2 linked regions of the Acidisarcina polymorpha genome follow. The protein of the gene in region 2 binds, or shares a complex with, the protein of the main gene of each other region. Links are inferred from orthologs where the notes say so. Each region holds a gene or a part of one and is shown on either strand. Other genes may lie near its edges. The genes, in order: tsaE and tsaD.

Region 1 (9,827 bases), 2.4 Mb from region 2 along the record:
GGAAGAACTCTTCGAGCATCTGTGAGGGCGCTTCGACAAAGTCCCATTCGGTGCGGATCCCGCTGATGCCCGCCCATTCCTGATGACCCCCGAGGATGGCATGCATGAGATGGCCGAATTCATGAAAATAGGTGACAACGTCGCTGTACTGCATCAAGCCGGGGTCGCCCTCTTTCCCGCCGGGAAAGTTGCAGATCAAGGCCGCTTCGGGAAACTGGCGGTCGCGGACGCCGGGCACCAGGGGCGCGGCACTGAACCATTTATCTTTGCCCTCGCGCGGATGCATGTCGAGATAGAACAGCCCGATCTGCCTCTCTCCATCACGATCAGCGGCAATCTCCTTATCGGCGTCGAAGACTCGCCAGGCACTGACTGAAGGATCCCAAACGTCGGCATCTTCGACTTGCTCGAAGCGTACCTGGAAGAGCTTTTCCGCGGTAGCGAGAATGCCTTGTTCTACCTGCGCGTATGGGAAATATGGCCGGACGGACTGGGAATCGAACTGGAAGGCGGAGCGGCGGAATTGCTCATACCAGTAGCCCCGGGCGGCCAAGTCGATCTCCTCGAGGCCTGCCTCTTGTTGCTTTGCGAAACCCAGAACCATCGCGTATTCACGCTCAGCGCCGGACCTGGACGCCTCTTCCAATTCGTCCAGGAAGGCTTGCATCCGCTCGGCGGACTGCATCATCTGGTCGGCGGTAGCTAGATCGGCCCAGGTCTTGTAACCCAGAATCGTGGCCAGTTCCTGACGGACCTTCAGCAGGTCGAGGAGCAATTCCTTGTTCAGCGGATAGGCGCGCGTCTGGTACGCGAGGAACATACGGCGCCGCGCCTCCGCATTCCTGCAATAGGTCATCAGCGGCTGCATGTCCGGGAAGTCGGTGCTGAGCGTGATCAAGCCATCCTCCCCGGCAGGATGTGCCTTCAAGTAATCGTCGGGAAGCCCGGCTAGTTCGGCCTCGGTCACCTGGATATGCTGGGCGCCTTCTTGCACGTTCCGGCTGAAGGCCAGGGAGATCTCGGTCGCCTTGTCTTGCAGTTCCTTGATCCTGGAGCGGGTAGCCTCATCGCGATCGACACCGGACAGCCGGTATTGCAGCAACGTGCGTTCGACATAGTGGCGCGTCGCCGCGTCCGCTGGGGTGATGTCGATAGCGCTGAGGGCGTTATAAACTTCCTGGTTCAGCGATAAGGCGGTCGCCGCCGCCGAGATTTTCTGCGTCGCCGCTTGGGCGACATCCCGCACCGCCTTGTCGGGATGGACACTGTCGAGGAGCGATGCCTGCTGCCCGGCGATCGCCAGCACAGCCTGAGCGTCATCAAAGGGGCGCAAAGTATTCTCAATCGTCCGATGCCCTGGAACGGAGACCAGCTTGTCGATACTCGCCTGATATTGGTCCAGACGAGCGTCAACCCACGCCTTCACGCTGGCCGCATCGGCCTTTTCCATCCAGGCATGCGAGACAGCGCCCTCTGCAAGTGCCGCTTCTCTTCTCTCTGCTATCTCTACACTCATATGGCTTTTCGATCGCTCCTCAAAAATTCCGGCTGAAGTCCTCACCACTGCGGAAGCCCTCACTCTTCAGAATAGATGGTTTTTTCTGGGGGTGCGGCCGGTGGCATTTCCCCAAGCCATATCGTTTCGGTGAAGTGGGATTGAACGCTGTGGGGGCAGCAGTACTGGGCGGTCATGCCAGAATGAGACCCCCCCGCAAGTCCCGCTCAGAGAGCAGCATGGGCTCGCCCGCAGCCGGTCACGCGACCCGCTTGGCGATTTTATTAATAAATTACTTATATCTTGCTATGACAAACCTTATGGGGTCGGCTTATAATGCCGTCCATGATGCGGGCGCCCAATACCGTTCCCATGGGATTCTCTCCACTGCAGCATTCGCGGGTCTGCATAGTCTTCGCTATTGTCCTGTTTTCACTGGCTGCCGGGGCCTACCATTGGAATGAAGCTGCTCACCTGGAGATCTACCTGGTCTTGGGTTTGATCTTTGCTGTCCTCGGAATCGCACCGTTGTTGATGCGTGCGCTCCACGGGAATTCAAAGTAGACGCTCGTTGACGCGCCACCCGGCCGATGGTTGCGGCAATCATCTTGCATCCTGGCGAAAACGCCGGTAAGATGCCGCAGTCACTTCATGAATTCTACCTTCTCATCTGTCTCTTCCCACTACCTCCGAGCCCGGATCGGTAAGATCTGCGTCGCTATCATCGGTTCGACCCCCGTGGATCTGGTTCAGAAAGCGGAGACTGCCTACCGCGAGACGACATTTCTCGAATTCCGCATCGACTATCTCCCTAAACCTCTGGCGGCGCTTCCTGCGTTAAAGGAATTTCTCGGCAAGCACCCCGAAGTGACTGCCATCGCGACCTGCCGTCGCGAAGCAGTTGGCGGCAGATTCGTCGGCACCAGTCATGCCGAGCTGGACGTCCTTCAAAAGGCGATCGCCTCAGGCTGTCAACTGGTTGACGTGGAATTGCAGACCGCCGAGGAGATCCGCCCCGCAGCGATGGATAAGTTGCGGGCACAGGGCGGCGGGCTGATCCTGTCCTACCACGATTTCGTGACCACTAAAGACCTGGACGGCGTCTTCGAGCGGATGCTAGCCTTCGAGCCGGAGTTCATCAAAGTAGTCTCAACCGCCCGCAGCTTGGCCGACAACGTCGCCTTGATCCGCTTTCTGGAGCGTGCACGAGACAAGGCCAATGTGGTGGGTATTTGTATGGGCGAACAGGGCGTCATCAGCCGCATTCTTGGGCCCCGCTCCGGCAGCGTGTTCACCTTTGCCTCAGCAACAACGGGGGAGGAAACGGCGCCTGGACAGCTTTCGGCACAGACGCTGCTCGAACTTTACCGGGTCGATCAACTTGACGCCGCGACCAAAGTTTACGGAGTTGCCGGCAATCCAGTGACGCACTCACTCTCCCCGACGATGCTGAATGCCGCCTTTCGGCGAGAACGAGTGAACTCCGTATACCTGCCGCTTCAGACCTCGGCCCTAAGCGACTTGCTGACTCTGGTTCGCGAGGTTCCTTTGAGCGGGCTGAGTGTGACGATGCCGTTCAAGCAGGAAATCTTGAAGCATCTGCAAAAGACCGACGCCATTTCGGAAAAAATCGGCGCCTGCAACACCGTCGTCCGCTCTCAGGATGGAAAATTGTACGGTTTCAACACCGATGTGGCTGCCGTGGTTCGACCGCTGGAGAAGCGTTTAGTTCTCCGCGGCGCGAAGGTGTTGGTGTTGGGTGCAGGCGGCGCTGCCCGGGCCGCAGTCTTCGGACTCAAGGAAAAAGGCGCCGAGGTCTCGATCCTGAACCGAAGCTTGCTCAATGCTCAAAAACTCGCCAAGGAAGCGAAAGCCAAGGTCGCAAAAGCCGAACAGCTTGGCAAGAGCGATTTTGATGTCATTGTGAATGCAACGCCCGTCGGAATGGGTGGCGTGAAGACCCACTCCTTGCTGAAGCCGGAAGAGATCAATGCGCGAATCGTCTTCGACCTGGTTTATAACCCTATCGATACGCCGCTCATCAAAGCAGCGAGGGCGAAGAACATTCCCGTGATCACCGGCATCGAGATGTTCGTGCATCAGGGCGCTCGGCAATTCGAGATCTGGACTGGCAAGCCAGCTCCCGAAGATGAGATGCTACGGGTAGTCCTTCACTCGCTGCGGCAGCGAGCGGCAACGGCCAACGGCTCTCACTAAGAACAGCGATGGATCCCTTACAACCTTCCCTATGGCAAAGTCACCATTCACCAGGCAAGTCTCCGAAATAGACCGTCTCATCGAATTGGCGTCCGACGAACAAAGCCCGTCTCCGAATCTGAAGGAAGCGCACGCCGAACTCAGTCATACTCCTATAACCGCTCTGTCTCTTGAAGACAAAAAGGATCCTCGTCCTTCCATGTGGCGCATCTTGCTTCAACTTCGAGTTCTTCTGCCGTATCTTGCGCGCGTACTGCCGCTGCTGGAGCGCAGTGTGCTGGGCACCAATGTGCTTAGCGCTGGCGGCGGGGCGGCTATGCCAACCCCAGATGACCATCATCGGGAGGAGGAGTATGAGGAGATACGCGCGTCTTTGCGGGACCTCAATGGGCAGCTGAAGAATCAGACCGCCGACCTTAAGTATCTGCAGGAGCGCTTGACCTGGATCAGCAAGTCTTTCGAGTCGGAGACGCAACGGCAAGCCCAAACTCTCGAGGCGCTAACTTCCCTCAAGAAGACCGTCAGAACCTGGGCGATCTCGATCGTAGTGCTGCTTCTGGTCGTCCTGGGCGCGATCCTGTTCCTTATGTTTAGAGCGTAGTCAACGGATCCCGAAGATACACTGCTCCTCGGCTTGGCCGACATGGGATATTAAAGCTGGCTTGGGATATCAAAGCTAGCCAGGATCGGTGCCGCTCGGCCTGGCGGAAAAGCGCTCAACGCAGGTTCACAGTAATCCGGCGGGCGTCACCGCCAGCGGACTTCACCACAATTTCTCCATCGCTGCGCTTAACCACACTGGGAAATTTTTCCCCCCATTCAACCAAAACGATGCTATCCGGACCCGCCAGCTCATCGAGTCCCAAAGCTTCAAGCTGTCTTTCCGCATCCACTCGATACAGGTCCAGGTGGTACAACTTCACGGGCGTCTCGTGTCCGGACTCAGGAAACTGGCCCTCGTACTCGTGGATCAGAGTGAAGGTCGGGCTAGTTACTTCCTCCGCTTCAGCTGCATTCAAACCTTCGGCAATTCCCTTGACCAGCGTGGTCTTGCCAGCACCCAGATCGCCGCGAAGGATCAGAAATTTGGGCGGGGTCAGCAGCTTGGCGATCTCTCGCCCGACGCCAATGGTCTCATCGCTTCCGTTCGTTTCAAACACCTGGCCTTCGTTGCTGGTTGTCTCCGCTGTCATATCTTCTGTCTTCGGCATTTGGAAACCCCTGTAACCAAACATACCCGCCTTTGTCCTTAGAGCGATAGCGGAAAGCGTTACAAAGATGTGAAACTGTATCGGTCGCCAGCAAGGTATGTTCGTCTTGTTCCAACACCGCCAGATCCGCAGCCAGTCCGTGGAGGTAGACGGCGGCCGTGACTGCCGCAGCGACGTTCTCGGCAGCCGGATCGCGGGCATATTGTGCGACCATGGCCGCAACGATTCCGGTGAGGATGTCTCCGCTGCCTCCCTTCGCCATACCCGGGTTGCCGGTAGTGTTTACGGCGACCGCGCCGTTGGGATGCGCTATCAAAGTTCGCCAGCCTTTGAGGACAACGGTAACCTGATGACGCGTGGCGAAGTTGCGAGCAGTATTCTCGCGATCCGCCTGAACGTCCTTGACACTCCCACCGATGAGTCTCGCCATCTCGCCCGGGTGAGGCGTGATGATCACCGGGCGCTGGCTTCCGTCGAGAAGCTCGGGGTTCTTCGAGACGATGTTCAGGGCGTCAGCGTCAAGGACCAGAGGCAATCGCGACTGTCTAACCAGTTCGATCACAAATTCGGCCGTTTCCGGATGCTGGGAGATCCCGGGACCCACGGCCAAAACCGTGATCTTCTCGATCAAAAATTTGAGGCGTTCAGGATCTGCGTTGACGCGAGCGATCTCCCCGTGTTTGCCCTGAACCAGGGGGACAGTCATGAGCTCAAGTGCGGCGCGCGCCACCGTCGGGAGAATTGATTCCGGAACCGCGGCCGTCACCAGTCCAGCGCCGGCGCGAAGAGCTGAGACCGACGCCATTGCAGCAGCTCCCGCCGTCCCTTTTGCTCCTCCTACGACGAGAACGTGGCCAAACATTCCCTTGTTGCTGTCTGGAACGCGGGGTTTATGGGAGACTTCGGCTGCCGCACCGCTCCACGTCAAGCCAGTCGTTGAAATGATGGCTTCTTCGGGAGAACCAATCCCGGCGACCACGATCCCCCCTCGCGTCATGTTGCCAAATAGGTGGGCCGGCTTCGGTGCGGTGAAGGTGACAACTGCATCGGCACGGAAGGCCCCAGGCGAGTCGGCCCCGCGCGAGTCGGCGTCCCACCCGGACGGAAGATCGACGGCAACCACCGGCGCTTCGAGGCCATGGATGCGTTCGGCGAGGGCAGCCACGACGCCACGCAAGGGGGGCTGGAAGCCAGTTCCTACGACGGCATCGAGAAATAGTTCAGTATTGCTGAAAAGCGCTCGGACAGAAGGTTCGTCGAGCGCTGCTTCGTCCTTCGCGAAGAGGGCCCGCTGCGGAAGGCGCTCAAACATGACCTTGGCATCGCCCTTGAGGTCAGCCGCTTCTCCAAGAAGCAGGACAGCGACGACCCGTCCAGCCTCGGCGAGTGCGCGGGCGGCCACAAAGCCATCCCCACCATTGTTGCCCCGTCCGCAAAGAATCGTGATGCGGGCATAGTCGGGAAACTCGCGAAGCACAAAGCGAGCAACCGCTGCGCCGGCATTCTCCATCAGCGTCGTCGCAGCGACGCCATATTGCTCGACCGTCCGTACGTCGACTTCGCGCATCTCTTTAGCGGTAAGAATCTTCATTGGCACCCAGCGCATTCTACTAGTGTCGTCGATGCCAAGCAGAGGGCGTCTTGGCATCTCCGGGGAAGAAGCTGATCGAACGCACTCTCCTGCAATTTTGACCGACTTCTCTTTATTCTCCGCCGAAAAACAAACGGCCTCCAGTCGGAGGCCGGTCTTGAATGACTAACCCTTGCATTGTTATTGCGAGACGCCCAGCACGGTAGCATTGCCTGGCGCGGTTGATTGATCCGGTGCCGATTTCTCCACGAAGTAGCTGTGGTCCCAAAGATTCCGATAGAAGACTCCGGTCAACTCCGCGGCGCGAGGTCCGAAGGTGGGACGTCCTCCTTCGAGGAAGAAGACCGTGACTATGCGTCCATATTGGGTATCTGCGTAGGAAGCAAACCAGCCAAACCGGGTGCCATTGTTCGAGCAGGTGCCGGTCTTGCCCATCACCGGAAACTCGTTGAAGTTTGCACGGAGGCTGCGGGCGGTACCGTAAAGAGTCGCAGCGTGCATACCGTCCTGGATTTCTGGAATCACTTTCGAAATATCGAGGGTGCGCTTGATCTTAGGATGATAATCAAGCACCTCCTGGGGCGTGGTTGGATGCTGGAGGTAGTAAAGGGTCCCTCCATTTGCAATGGAGGAGACGAGAGCACCCAACTGCAGCGGCGTCATCGAAACGCCCTCGCCGAAGCTGCACATTCTGCCGACGCCGCCCTGAGCCTCTGGAAGTACCTCGTCTGGATAGGTGCCCAGGGTCTCGCCCGGGATATTGTAGCCAGCCAACTCCCCCAGACCAAACTGATTTGCATAATGGCGAACTCGCTCAAATCCGAGGGTCCGGCCGAGGGTCTCAAAATAAAGGTTGTTGGAGTGGGCCAGAGCCTCGGTGAGCGTCATGTGATAGCTGCCGCCCAGGTTGACCGGAGTGTCCTTGGTAATAATGCCTTCCTGCAGTGCTGCCAAGGCAACAGAAACCTTGATCGTCGAGCATGGTTCGGCGCCCCCGCTCAAGGCGAGCTTCTGGTTCACCATGGCGAGAATGCGGCCGTTCTTCGGATCGATGGCCACAACCGTACCATTCATATTTCCTAGAGCTTCGACCGCAGCCGCTCTGACCACCGGGTCTTCCCCGGCGGTGACGTCCCCGGTGGTCAGGTCGGCGTCGACAAACGAGCTTCCCGTAAATCGCTCGAACGAACGGCGCCGGCGGTAAGCCAGGCTCGCCCTCCGCATGCCCGCCCTTCCGGAGGAATGCACGACGGTATGAGCACCCGCGTAGCCAGCTGCATGGACCGCTCGTCTTTGAAGCGTCGATGCATGAGCAGAATGCGCAGAGACTGCATGCAACGCGGTGGCCTGTCCGGCATGATGGTGGACGTGATGGACGGTCGCTGCTACGCAAACCGGCGACATCGCCGCTCCCAGCGGCATTAGAAGGGACGTCAATAATGACTTTATGAGTGTGTTCAGTTTCATAAATTTCAGGTCTCTAGAAGAACGGGTACCCTCAGAGTGTAATGATCGGTAAGGTAAGGCATTTCTTCTCTTGCTGCTAAATTCCAGCCGGAGTCCCAAAATAGTAAGATGCCTTCCAAATCGGGATACAACCAAAACCGCCGTGAACCGGAAGTAATTTAGACCCGGAGCCAGCGTCGCGGTTGCGCGACCTCGGGACATCCACCTGAAACCTCAAAGCTGAATCACTCCCTCAGTGTAAACCTGTCTAAGTGTAAACCTGTCACAGCCCTCCCCGACGCAAAAACGCTGGGACGTCGAGGTCTTCCCGTTCCGTGTCATGCTCCTCAGCGTCCAAGGACCCGCTGTACATGCGCGGCTGTGGCCTATTTGCAACCATCACCAGATGCTCTTTCGGCGCGCCCTCCACGTCCTCTCCTTCTCGACTTGCAAAATCAATCGGCTGCAGGAAGTCCACGTCGTGGGTGGGGTCCGCCACGGCCGTGATATTCGGGGAAGTCGGCTCCTCCATCCTCAAAGAACCGGTGGAGTAGACGATGACGGGCGGTTCTTCCGGCTTCCGGAAAGAGGCCGCTTCGTCTCGAGCCTCTCCGGCGAATCGCGGAGTGTCATTCGCAGTCTCACTGCGGACGAACGCCATCGGCGGGACATGGGCATTGAGCACAGAATTTAGCATGCGCTCGCGGCGTTCCGGTTGCTCCTGGCGAAAACCGGTCGCGATCACTGTGATTTTGACGTCGTCACCCATGGCTTCATCGAGCACCGCGCCGAAGATGATGTTGGCATCTTCATGGGCGGCATTCTGGATCAGGCTGGAAGCTTCGTTGACCTCGCTGAGCTTGAGTGTGCTCGAACCGCTGATGTTGATGAGGATGCCGCGCGCTCCGTCGATGGCTCCATCTTCGAGCAGAGGAGAGGCCATCGCAGCCTGCGCCGCTTCAATGGCGCGATTCGCGCCGGCTCGCATGGCTGTTCCCATGACCGCATAGCCCATTCCAGCCATGGTGGTCTTCACGTCGGCGAAATCGCGATTGATGATGCCGGGAATGGTGATGATGTCTGAGATCCCCTGCACACCCTGCCGCAGGACGTCATCCGCGATCCGGAATGACTCGAAGAACCCTGCATCTTTGGCGACGGCCAACAGCTTCTCATTGGGAATCACGATCATCGTGTCCACGCTTTCGAGCAATTCCTCCATGCCGCGCTCGGCCTGCTTCATCCGCCGTTTACCCTCGAAGCCAAATGGCCGGGTGACCACGGCCACGGTAAGCGCTCCCATCTCGCTGGCTAAAGACGCAATCACTGGTGCCGCACCGGTCCCGGTGCCGCCACCCAGGCCGGCCGTCACAAAAACCATGTCTGCGCCTTCGAGGGCCTCGATGATCTTGTCCGAGTCCTCGAGGGCGGCACGGCGGCCGACGTCCGGGTTCGCGCCGGCGCCGAGTCCGCTGGTCAGCTTCACTCCGAGCTGTAGTTTCACCGGAGCCTGACAAAGCTGGAGCGCCTGGACATCGGTATTCGCTGCGATAAACTCCACGCCCTCGACCCGGGCCTGAATCATTCGATTGACTGCGTTGCCGCCCCCGCCGCCAACGCCGATCACCTTGATCTTCGCGCTGCGCGGCATCTCTTCCTGGTACTGAATACGAATTCCTTCCGGATAGCTCATTGTTTGGCTCCTCTGTTCCGAATCTCTCTCTTCAATCCGTCTGCTGATCCTGTTTGTGGCGAACACGGTCAAATGGTGCCGGCGAACATCGCCCTCAGCTTGGCCTTCAACCCGCCGTCTTCAGCCGCCCGCAGCACTCCGGTGCGATGCGAGTAAAGCAGCATGCCTACGAGG
Region 2 (9,810 bases):
ACATCTCCCTCAGGATGAAACTGCGGCGGCTGTTCGACGCCATGCATCTTCGCAACCTCGGGCAGCACTTCCTGCAACAACCCGGTTCGATCGAGCAATTCAAAGGCACGGCGAGCGTGCCCCTCGGTCAGCATTCGAGTCAACTCATCGCGCACTCGTTCCCGGCTGACTTGCTTGATCTCACTGGCGAGGGATTGGATAGCCCTTAACGTTGCTTCCTCAATCGAAAAATCAAACCGCGCAGCAAAACGAACTCCGCGAAGCATCCGCAGCTTATCTTCCGCAAACCGCCGCCGCGGATCGCCAATGGCCCTCACCACACCCGCGGCTAGATCTGCTCGTCCGCCGACGAAGTCGAGAACCGCTGTGTCGACATCGCCGCTCGTGCGTAGAACCTCGGGATCCAACAACATGCCGTTGATGGTGAAGTCGCGCCGCTGCACGTCTTCTTCGGCACTCTCGGAGAAGCGGACCGCGTCAGGGTGGCGTCCGTCTGAATAGGAGCCATCATTCCTGAATGTCGCAACCTCGGTGACAATCTCCTCGCCGTCGATCTCAACAGCAACCAGCACCACGCCGAAGTGAGCCCCAACGGCGAAGGTCTGCGGAAAAAGATCAAGGACGACCTCCGGCACCGCGTTGGTCGCCACATCAAAGTCTTTGGGTTGACGGCCGAGCAGGAGATCGCGCACACATCCACCCGCGAAGTAGGCCGCATAGCCATCCGCTCGCAGCCTCGCCGCTACAGCATCGGCCGCTCTCTGACGCGCTGAATTGGGGTGGCTTGCCATGCTCTCTCCGGCGTCCAAGGACTCGCTTCACACGGACAAGGACTCGCTCTACTAATACGAAGTACTCGCTCTACTAATATTAGAGATGTGAATCCGTCTCCGGAGTCTTCATCGTCTATCGGCCGCCGATCTGAATCCATAGCTTCCACCGGGCTGGTTCTCGGGATTGAAAGCTCGTGCGATGAGACCGCAGCCGCCGTTGTCCGCTACGGCCGGGAGACCCTGTCTAACATTATCGCCTCGCAGATTGCCACGCACGCGCTCTTTGGCGGGGTAGTTCCCGAACTAGCTTCCCGCGAGCATCTCCGCAACATTGTGCCGGTCGTCCGTGCCGCTCTCGCTGCCGCAGGCGTCGGCTTCCGGGATCTGGACGCGATCGCGGTCACTCACGGTCCCGGACTGGCTGGAGCGCTGCTGGTAGGCATCACTTATGCTAAGTCCCTGGCCTATGCGCTCGGTAAGCCGCTGATAGCAGTCAACCACCTGGAAGGACATATCCATGCCGTGCTCCTCGAGCACGCTAGCCAGCAGCAATCGCCCACATCTCCGATCCTTGCCCTGGTCGTCTCTGGAGGCCACACTCATCTCTACCTGGCTGACTGCGGCGATGAGGCGTCCGGCGGAGTGTGGCAGTATCGCAACGTTGGCCGCACAGTTGACGACGCCGCCGGAGAGGCCTTCGACAAGGTCGCCAAGCTGCTCGGTCTCCCTTATCCAGGTGGCCCCTGGATCGACGTCCTCGCTCCTTTTGGAGATCCGAAGGCCGTGCCCTTTGCCTTTGCTCAAATCAAGACCAAGCACCGCGCCCAGCGTGCCGGAGACTTGGCAGCCTCGCCGAAGATGCTCTTCTCGTTCAGCGGCATCAAGACCGCCGTCCTCCGGTACATCGAAGCTCACGATCTGAAAGCGTCGATTGAAGCGCGCCGTCTGGCCCTCGCTGCCTTTGCCACTCCAAAAGTGGACGACGCTCGGGCTCTCTGTGACTCGCAAACCCTCAACCTGATCGCGAGTTTCCAGTACGCGGTCGTCGGAGATCTGCTCCGCAAGACCTTACGGGCAGCGGAAACGCTGGGAATTCAGAGTCTTATCGTCACTGGCGGAGTCGCGGCGAATCGCGAACTTCGCAGCCGGTTCGCGGCCGAAGCCAGCACCCGCAGCCTCCCCATTGCTTTTCCTTCGCTGGCGCTCTCGACCGACAATGCCGCCATGATTGCCGCGGCCGCATGGCCAAGGTTCCTGGCTAAGGATTTTGCCTTAAACAGCCTGAACGCCGAACCATCGCTGCCATTGCAGTAACGTCACCCATCAGCTTCTTGGCCCGCTCCGGAGCTAAGCGTAAACTGGTTCTGCTATGGCTACCGCGACGATAGGCACCGTGATTCTTCCACGAACGCCGATGGGCGTTTTCCGCAACGAACCGTTCACCGATTTCTCCCACAGCGATAAGCAGCATGCGATGAAGGACGCGTTGCTCAAAGTCGGGGATCTGCTCGGCCATGAATATCCATTGATCATCGGCGGCGAACGCCTGCATACTCCAGGAAAAATCGAGTCGCACAACCCGGCTCGGCCAGCGCAAATCGTCGGCATTCATCAAAAGGCCGGCAAAGATCATGCCGAAGCCGCCATTCAAGCAGCACTGACGGCGTTTAGCGCGTGGAAATATGTACCCGCCGGAACCCGGAGTTCGCTGTTGCTACGAGCGGCAGAGATTATTCAGCACCGGAAGTTTGAGTTCTGCGCGTGGCTGGTTTACGAGGTCGGCAAAAACTGGGCCGAAGCCGATGCCGACGTTGCCGAGACCATTGATTTTCTGGAGTTCTACGCTCGCGAAGCACTTCGTCTGGCTGCCGCCACGACCCCCATCCAATATCCGGGCGAACGGGATGAGCTGCTTTATATTCCCCTCGGGGTTGGCGCAGTGATTCCGCCATGGAACTTCCCTTTCGCCATCATGGCGGGGATGACTGCTGCAGCAATCGTCACCGGCAACACCGTCGTGCTGAAGCCCTCGAGCGATTCTCCGACCATCGCGGCCAAATTCGTAGAAGTGCTCGAAGAGGCTGGGATGCCTCCCGGGGTGGTGAACTTCTGCCCCGGCTCCGGCGCGACCTTTGGCAATGCCATCGTGGAGCATCCTAAAACGCGTTTCATCGCGTTCACCGGATCCCGCGATGTCGGTCTAGACATCCATGAAAAAGCCGCCAAAACGCAGCCAGGCCAAATTTGGATCAAACGGACGGTGCTCGAAATGGGCGGCAAGGACTCGATCATCGTCAGCGGCGACTGTGATCTCGATGCAGCCGTTGATGGCGTGATCGCGTCGGCTTTCGGATTCAGCGGGCAGAAGTGTTCGGCTTGTTCGCGGGCGATCGTGGACGAGCTGGTCTACGATCTCTTCATCGAACGAATCAGGGAACGCGTCGCCTCACTGACCATCGGAGATCCTACTCTGAATCCGAACATGGGACCGGTCGTGAATCATGCGGCGATGCAAAGCATTCTCAGCTACATCGAAATTGGAAAGTCGGAGGGGCGCCTGATCGCCGGCGGCCAGGCCATCGAATCTCCCGAAGGCGGCTACTTCGTTGCACCCACCGTCTTTGCCGATGTCGCACCTACCGCGCGGCTTGCGCAGGAAGAGATCTTCGGACCCGTCCTGGCGCTGATCAAGGCAAAAGGCTTTGAAGAAGCGCTCTCAATTGCCAATAACACTGAATATGGCTTGACCGGCGCGATCTATACTCACGACCGAGTGGAACTTGACCGCGCCCGGCTCGACTTCCACGTAGGCAATCTCTACTTGAACCGCAAGTGTACCGGCGCAATGGTGGGGGCCCATCCGTTCGGCGGATTCAACATGTCCGGTACGGATTCGAAAGCTGGCGGTCCCGACTACCTGCTTCTCTTCACCCAGGCAAAATCGGTGGCCGAGAGACTTTCAGTGTAGAGCTTGCCTCGAAGGAGATCCAACGCTCGATCGTTTCACACGTGGATCTCCATCTGGTTTCCTACCGCGGCTGCGGCCTCGGCCAATATCCGGTGATGGATGGTGAAAAGCGCCAACTCGAGCCGGTCGGAAACTCCGGTCTTGTCGTAAATGCTGCGCAGGTAGTTTTTAATCACCTGTTCCGTGGTCCCCAAACGGATGCCGATCTCCCGGTTCTTGCATCCTTGGACGATGAGCGCGACAATCTTCATTTCTTTCGGCGTGAGCCGGTCCCGGACGCGCGCACCTACCTGGTCGTCGATGGCGTCGCCGGTGTTGGGAAGGGCAGCATGAATCACCCGCTCCCCGCGAATGACCCGGCGCACACAATCGATCAGGGCTGCGCTGGTTACATCCCGATACATCAGACCTTGCACCGTCCCGGTGATCTGCTCCGGAGGAGTCTCATTGTTCTCCGCAATCAGAATCACCCGGCTGGCCACTGCCCGGGCTCCTTCGACGACCTTCGCTAGATCAGCTCGAAGCGAGCAGGCGACAATCACGACAGAGCCGCGAAACGTGTTCACGGCGTGGTAAAGCCTGGGGCTGTCGGGACATTGGGCGATGATCCGCAAATCGTCTTCCATGGCCAGGACTTTAGCAGTCCCAGCACGAAAAATAGCCTGGTTATCAGCCAGAATAATCTTATTCATCGGTACGATGCCTCGTTAAATTCGCGTATATGTCGATCTGGACGGGCACATGCGGAACGTGGCCGAACGCCAAGGTCGCTCGCGACAGGAGTGTCTTGCGCGGGCGGCCTTATGGCACCCATCTCTTCCTCGTGTATCGACGATTGCGATCGACTTCTTTTCCGGTGTCTCCAATTCAGACAGATCCGCTCTTGAAATTCAACAAATCGGCTGGGAAAAGAAGGAATTCAGTGGTGGACTGACGTGCTTTCATGCGTCCTATCAACTTGGACCGTTGAGAAATACACTACCGCAGCAGTAACAAAATACGGGGAAAAATCGTAACGGCTTGTGCAATATGATTCATCCGGATGTACACACCTGATAAGCCTGGGTCCGCTGAGCGTCGGATCCGCGGACGGCTCGCGACGCTCTCGTTCCTGAGATATTGCACCTGGCCGTAAACTTGTAGAGCAGGACTGGAAAAACGCTCTGGATATGGGCGGGCAAGATTCCCGTCAGGGCTTAAGTGCGCTGAGGGAAAATCATGAGAGGGTGGAGCAGGTTTTTATGGGCAAGCCGGTAATCCTCGCGGTCGACGACGACATTAGCGTGCTCGAGGCGGTCGTACAAGACCTGCGCCGTCAATACGGCGCTGGCTATCGCATTCTTCGCGCCGGATCCGGGCAGGCAGCATTGGATACCTGCGCACAGTTAGTGGAGCGAGGCGACTCGGTAGCGCTCTTCCTCTCCGATCAGCGCATGCCGGGCATGACTGGAGTCGAGCTGCTCGAGAAAGCACAACTTGTCTTTCCCGAGGCCAAGCGGGCGCTGTTGACCGCCTATGCGGACACTGAGGCGGCCATCCGGGCGATCAACTCCGCGAAAATCCACTACTATCTCACCAAACCTTGGGATCCGCCCGAAGAACGGCTCTACCCCGTATTAGACGATCTCCTGGGCTCGTGGAGAGAGGGCTACAAGCCACCATTTGAAGGTTTGCGCGTGATCGGTCCCCGTTGGTCTTTGAAAGATCACCAGGTGAGGGATTTTCTGTCCCGCAACCAGATTCCGTATGAATGGCTGGATCCGGAACGTAGCGACGAGGCACAGCAGCTGCTGGTCAAATACAAGCTTGATGAGCACAAGCTTCCTGCAGTCCTGTTTGCGGATGGAACGTCGCTAGTTCAACCATTGCAAACTGAACTTGCTTCGAAGATCGGTCTGCATGTCACCGCGGAAAGGGATTTCTACGACGTCGTCATCGTAGGGGCGGGGTTGGCAGGGTTGGCTGCGGCGGTCTACGCGACGTCGGAGGGTTTGCGGGCCCTGCTAATCGAGCCGGAAGCTCCCGGAGGACAGGCTGGCAGCAGCTCTCGGATTGAAAACTATCTGGGATTTCCGACCGGAGTGAGCGGAGCCGAGTTGGCCAAACGCGCGTTCATTCAAGCATCCCGCTTTGGAACCGAGTTCCTCGCCCAGACTGCGACCGGTATTCGCAGCGCCAACCAATATCATTTTGTGACCCTCGCCGACGGCAAGGAAGTCTCTTGCCGCGCAGCGCTGCTAGCAGTCGGAGTCAACTATCGACGGCTCGAGATTCCCGGGCTCGACCGGTTCACCGGCGCCGGCATTTATTACGGAGCGGCGATGACTGAGGCGATCTCCTGCCGCGACGAGGAGGTTTTTATCGTTGGCGGAGCCAATTCCGCCGGCCAGGCGGCGATGTATTTCTCGAAATATGCCCGAAAAGTAACCATGCTGGTGCGGGGAGAGTCGCTCGAGAAGAGCATGTCGAAATACTTAATCGATCAGATTGCTGGTACATCCAACATAGTGGTTGAGACGAGATCGCATGTAGTTGAGGCATGCGGCGAGGAAAGATTGGCAGCGATTCGGGTTTCTACAGCGGACGGAGAGAGTACCAGGCCGGCCTCCGCGCTGTTCATTTTTATCGGAGCGGCGCCTAATACTGGATGGTTGCCCGAGGGAGTCATGCGCGATCCGAACGGGTTTATATTGTGTGGACGCGATCTCATGATCGAGGGCAGGATGCCGAAGAGTTGGAAGGAAGACCGACAGCCCTATCTTTTGGAGACCAGTATTCCTGGAGTATTCGCCGCGGGAGATGTCCGTCATGGTTCGATCAAGCGGGCAGCGTCCGCAGTAGGGGAGGGTTCCATTTCGGTGCAGTTTATGCACCAGTATCTGGCCAGGTTCTAAAGCCAGCTCACCACGATGCCCGATGAACAGCTAGTCACGACAGTGAAGGTAAACGCGCGAGAAGTCTATTCCGACTTGCGCCAGATAGCCATATTCTCGCAACTCCGTGAAGAGGATGCCGGATGCCTCGGTGAAGTCGAGGTGGTTCATGCACCCGCCGGGTCAGTGCTTTACAAAGAGGGCGAACAGGTGCGCGGTCTCTCCGGACTGCTGCGCGGTGAGATTCGCGGATTCAAGAAGGAGGACGACGGCTCGAGAGGACTCCTCCTGCACTTTACTGCCGGGGAGAGCTTTGGAGAGGTACCACTGCTCACCGGGCGTCCAGCTACCGTCACCTTTTCAGAAGTGGTGTTGGATACAACCCTGATTCGGGTGGATGAAGAGGGGTTTTGGCGACTGATGGCGACCTGCCCCGTCGTCCGCCAGGCGGTGGTGGCGAATATGGAGCGCCGCCTGCAGGATTATCAGGCGTTCGCGCTTCACCGTGAGAAGCTGATGTCGCTAGGGACCCTGGCGGCAGGCTTGATGCATGAGCTCAACAATCCCGGTACGGCAGCCCGGCGAGCGGCGGCCCAGCTGCGAGAAAATCTGGTACAGCTTCAGCAAATCAGCCTGCGGTTTTGTGAATCGCCCCTGCAAGGGGAACAGATCGATTGTATGAAGAGCCTTCAGAAACGCGCTCTCACCTGTGAAAAGCAGAAGGCGATGAGTTCCCTCGATCAATCGGACGCCGAGGAATGTCTAGCCGAATGGCTGGATGCGGCGGGAGTGCAGAACAGTTGGAAGATGGCTCCAACGCTCACCTCGGTTGGCATCACCGACCGGGATTTGGACTGCACTCAGCATGCCTTTCGTGGCGCTGATCTCTCGGACGCCCTGAATTGGCTTGCGTCTCTCGTTTCCAGCATGCAACTCGTGGTGGCCATCGAAGAAAGCATTACCCGGGTGTCAGAATTAGTTACCGCGGTTAAGAAATATTCCTATAACGAAAATACGACCCAGGTCCATGTGATCGATGTTCATGATGGCCTGCAGAGCACAATTACGATCCTGGCCCACAAACTGCGCCCGAAAGACCTGAAGGTCGATAAAAAATTCGCCGCTAATCTCCCGGAAATTGAAAGCCGTGGCGCCGGTTTAACCCAGGTGTGGACAAACCTGATTGATAACGCCGTGGACGCGAGCCCCGACAGAGGAACCATCTACGTTCGTACCTGGGCGGAGGATGGCTTCGTGTGTGTCGGTATTGCCGATGAGGGGTCGGGCATCCCCGAGGAATTTCAAAAGCATATCTTTGACCCATTTTTTACCACCAAGCCAGTGGGTGTCGGTACCGGGCTTGGGCTGGACATTGCAAGGCGGATCGTGGTGAGTTCCTTTGGCGGCGAAATTGGATTTAACACGACTCCCGGCAAAACCGAATTCGTGGTCCGCATTCCGACCGGCAAATCAACTTCCTAAAGACCTCTTTTCCCCACTCTGCAGACGTTGTGAAAGCTCCGCGACCTTCGCTGCAGGGCTGAAATTGGCTGCTCCGATGCGAACCACTTGAGCCGGCGGTCATTTCCTCGAAGTAGCGGCCTACGTCAATCTCCGGAAGCCACACCATCTGTACTTCTTCTCTAGCAGTCAAGTTCAACCATCCCGGTGCCGATAGAGCCGGTGAGACGGTCGATTTTTCTCCCTTTACCCCTGGGTTAGAGAAGCCACCTCCGAACGACGGTTGGATCGCCGTCCCGATGCGGATTTCTGGGAGCGTGATGTGTTTGCCATAATCGGTATCGTGTTAGTGTTCGGGGCCGTCATAGGCGGCTTCATGATGGAGAAGGGACACTTGGCCGTGCTGGTGCAGCCGGCCGAGGTCTTGATCATCGTCGGCGCCGCAGTGGGCACGCTGCTGACTGCCAACCCGTTGCACATCCTCAAACAGATCATTGGCGCCCTGCTGGGGACAATCGGCAGCTCCAAGTTCGGCAAGGTCCGCTACATCTCCTCGCTGACCATGATGTTCGAACTGCTCAACAAGGTCCGCCGCGGCGGTCTACTCTCGATTGAAGGCGATATTGAGAAACCGGAAGAGAGCGAGATCTTCAAGAAATATCCGGAGTTCCTGAAGGATCATCACGTCTGCCACTTTGTCTGCGACACGATGCGCATGATCGTCACCGGAGGAGTTGACCCCTTCGACATGGACCAGATGATGGAGCTGGATATGGATGTCTGCCATCATGGCGCCTCTGCGCCGATCACCGCGCTTTCGACGGTCGCGGATGCGTTGCCGGGTCTCGGGATTGTCGCTGCGGTGCTCGGCGTGGTCATTACCATGGGCGCCTTGAGTGGTCCGCCGGAAGAGTTGGGGAAAAAGGTTGCAGCAGCCTTGGTCGGCACATTCCTAGGAATTCTGTTGTGTTATGGAGTCGTTGGTCCGCTGAGCTCGAATATGACCAAGGCCACCGAGGAAGAACACACTTACGTGCACATGCTACGAGTCCTGATGCTGGCCTCGATGAAAGGAAATGCACCGCAGACCGTGGTTGAGATTGCTCGCCGATCTATTCCGCTCCATGTCCGGCCGACGTTCGAGGAATTGGAAGCAGCTTGCCGAGGTGAGTCGGCAGCGCCGGCCGCAACCGAAAAAGAGGCCGCCTAGATAGAAGAAGAAGTGCTGCCGGGGACTAACCATCTCTCCCTGGACCTCCTGTCGACAAAAATGCGCGTCTGCTTGGCGGTTCTCGCGGGACTAGTCTTTTTTCGAACGAATCGCTATCCATTCACACCTGCAACTTCGGAGCGCTCCAAGGTATGGCTAAGCCGACCATTATCATCATTAAGCGCGGGAAAGGGCATGCCGGCCACCATGGCGGGGCCTGGAAGGTCGCCTATGCCGACTTCGTCACCGCGATGATGGCTCTCTTTATCGTGTTATGGCTCTTGAATACTAGCGAGCACACCAAGAAAGTTGTTGCCGGTTATTTCAACGATCCGCTAGGCAAGTCGACCGAAGTTGGATCCGACAAGTCGGGATCGGGCGAGGCACTCCCCTTTACCAAGGAAAATATAGAAAAACTGAAGGAGCAGCTGGAGCGGCAGATCCATCAGACGGTCAACTTAAAGGACCTTTCCAAACAAGTCGAGATGACTGTCACTCCGGAAGGACTTCGGATCGAGCTGCTCG

What was found.
Region 1: the proteins of tsaD (region 2) and tsaE are in contact, whole or in part, in a crystal structure (PDB 6N9A), measured with the Thermotoga maritima proteins. The link is inferred for Acidisarcina polymorpha from one-to-one orthologs. Residues at the interface, in WP_004082750.1 of Thermotoga maritima: Cys10, Asp11, Arg49, His50, Leu82, Gly84, Gly135, Gly136, Glu154, Thr155, Leu156, Asp157, Asp158, Ser159, Glu162, Asp165, Lys166, Arg169, Leu170, Tyr175, Lys213, Thr214, Leu217, Tyr218, Gln221, Arg222, Asn324; in WP_004082108.1 of Thermotoga maritima: Leu37, Gly38, Lys46, Lys57, Val59, Lys60, Ser61, Thr63, Phe64, Thr65, Leu66, Met67, Val69, Pro71, Tyr82, Arg83, Leu84, Asp86, Asp88, Phe89, Asp93, Ile128, Asp130, Glu131, Arg134.

The regions. Positions count from the first base shown.
Region 1 is NZ_CP030840.1:1,402,547-1,412,373, forward strand. Bases 3,168-6,166 are described here. They hold tsaE (tRNA (adenosine(37)-N6)-threonylcarbamoyltransferase complex ATPase subunit type 1 TsaE), read right to left. Parts: upstream 4,906-6,166; coding sequence 4,429-4,905; downstream 3,168-4,428. Other genes in these bases: aroE (shikimate dehydrogenase), read left to right, coding at 3,168-3,712; ACPOL_RS06170 (hypothetical protein), read left to right, coding at 3,744-4,313; ACPOL_RS06180 (NAD(P)H-hydrate dehydratase), read right to left, coding at 4,865-6,166. Also shown: ACPOL_RS06155 (M3 family metallopeptidase), read right to left, coding at 1-1,516; more of aroE, read left to right, coding at 2,147-3,167; more of ACPOL_RS06180, read right to left, coding at 6,167-6,514; ACPOL_RS06185 (penicillin-binding transpeptidase domain-containing protein), read right to left, coding at 6,695-7,981; cell division protein FtsZ, read right to left, coding at 8,244-9,653; cell division protein FtsA, read right to left, coding at 9,722-9,827. UniProt on the Escherichia coli protein: Required for the formation of a threonylcarbamoyl group on adenosine at position 37 (t(6)A37) in tRNAs that read codons beginning with adenine.
Region 2 is NZ_CP030840.1:3,824,083-3,833,892, reverse strand. Bases 1-2,982 are described here. They hold tsaD (tRNA (adenosine(37)-N6)-threonylcarbamoyltransferase complex transferase subunit TsaD), read left to right. Parts: upstream 1-878; coding sequence 879-2,087; downstream 2,088-2,982. Other genes in these bases: pruA (L-glutamate gamma-semialdehyde dehydrogenase), read left to right, coding at 2,143-2,982; ACPOL_RS16325 (CCA tRNA nucleotidyltransferase), read right to left, coding at 1-791. Also shown: more of pruA, read left to right, coding at 2,983-3,741; ACPOL_RS16310 (response regulator transcription factor), read right to left, coding at 3,777-4,433; ACPOL_RS16305 (NAD(P)/FAD-dependent oxidoreductase), read left to right, coding at 4,983-6,635; ACPOL_RS35520 (sensor histidine kinase), read left to right, coding at 6,651-8,096; flagellar motor stator protein MotA, read left to right, coding at 8,398-9,285; ACPOL_RS16290 (flagellar motor protein MotB), read left to right, coding at 9,438-9,810.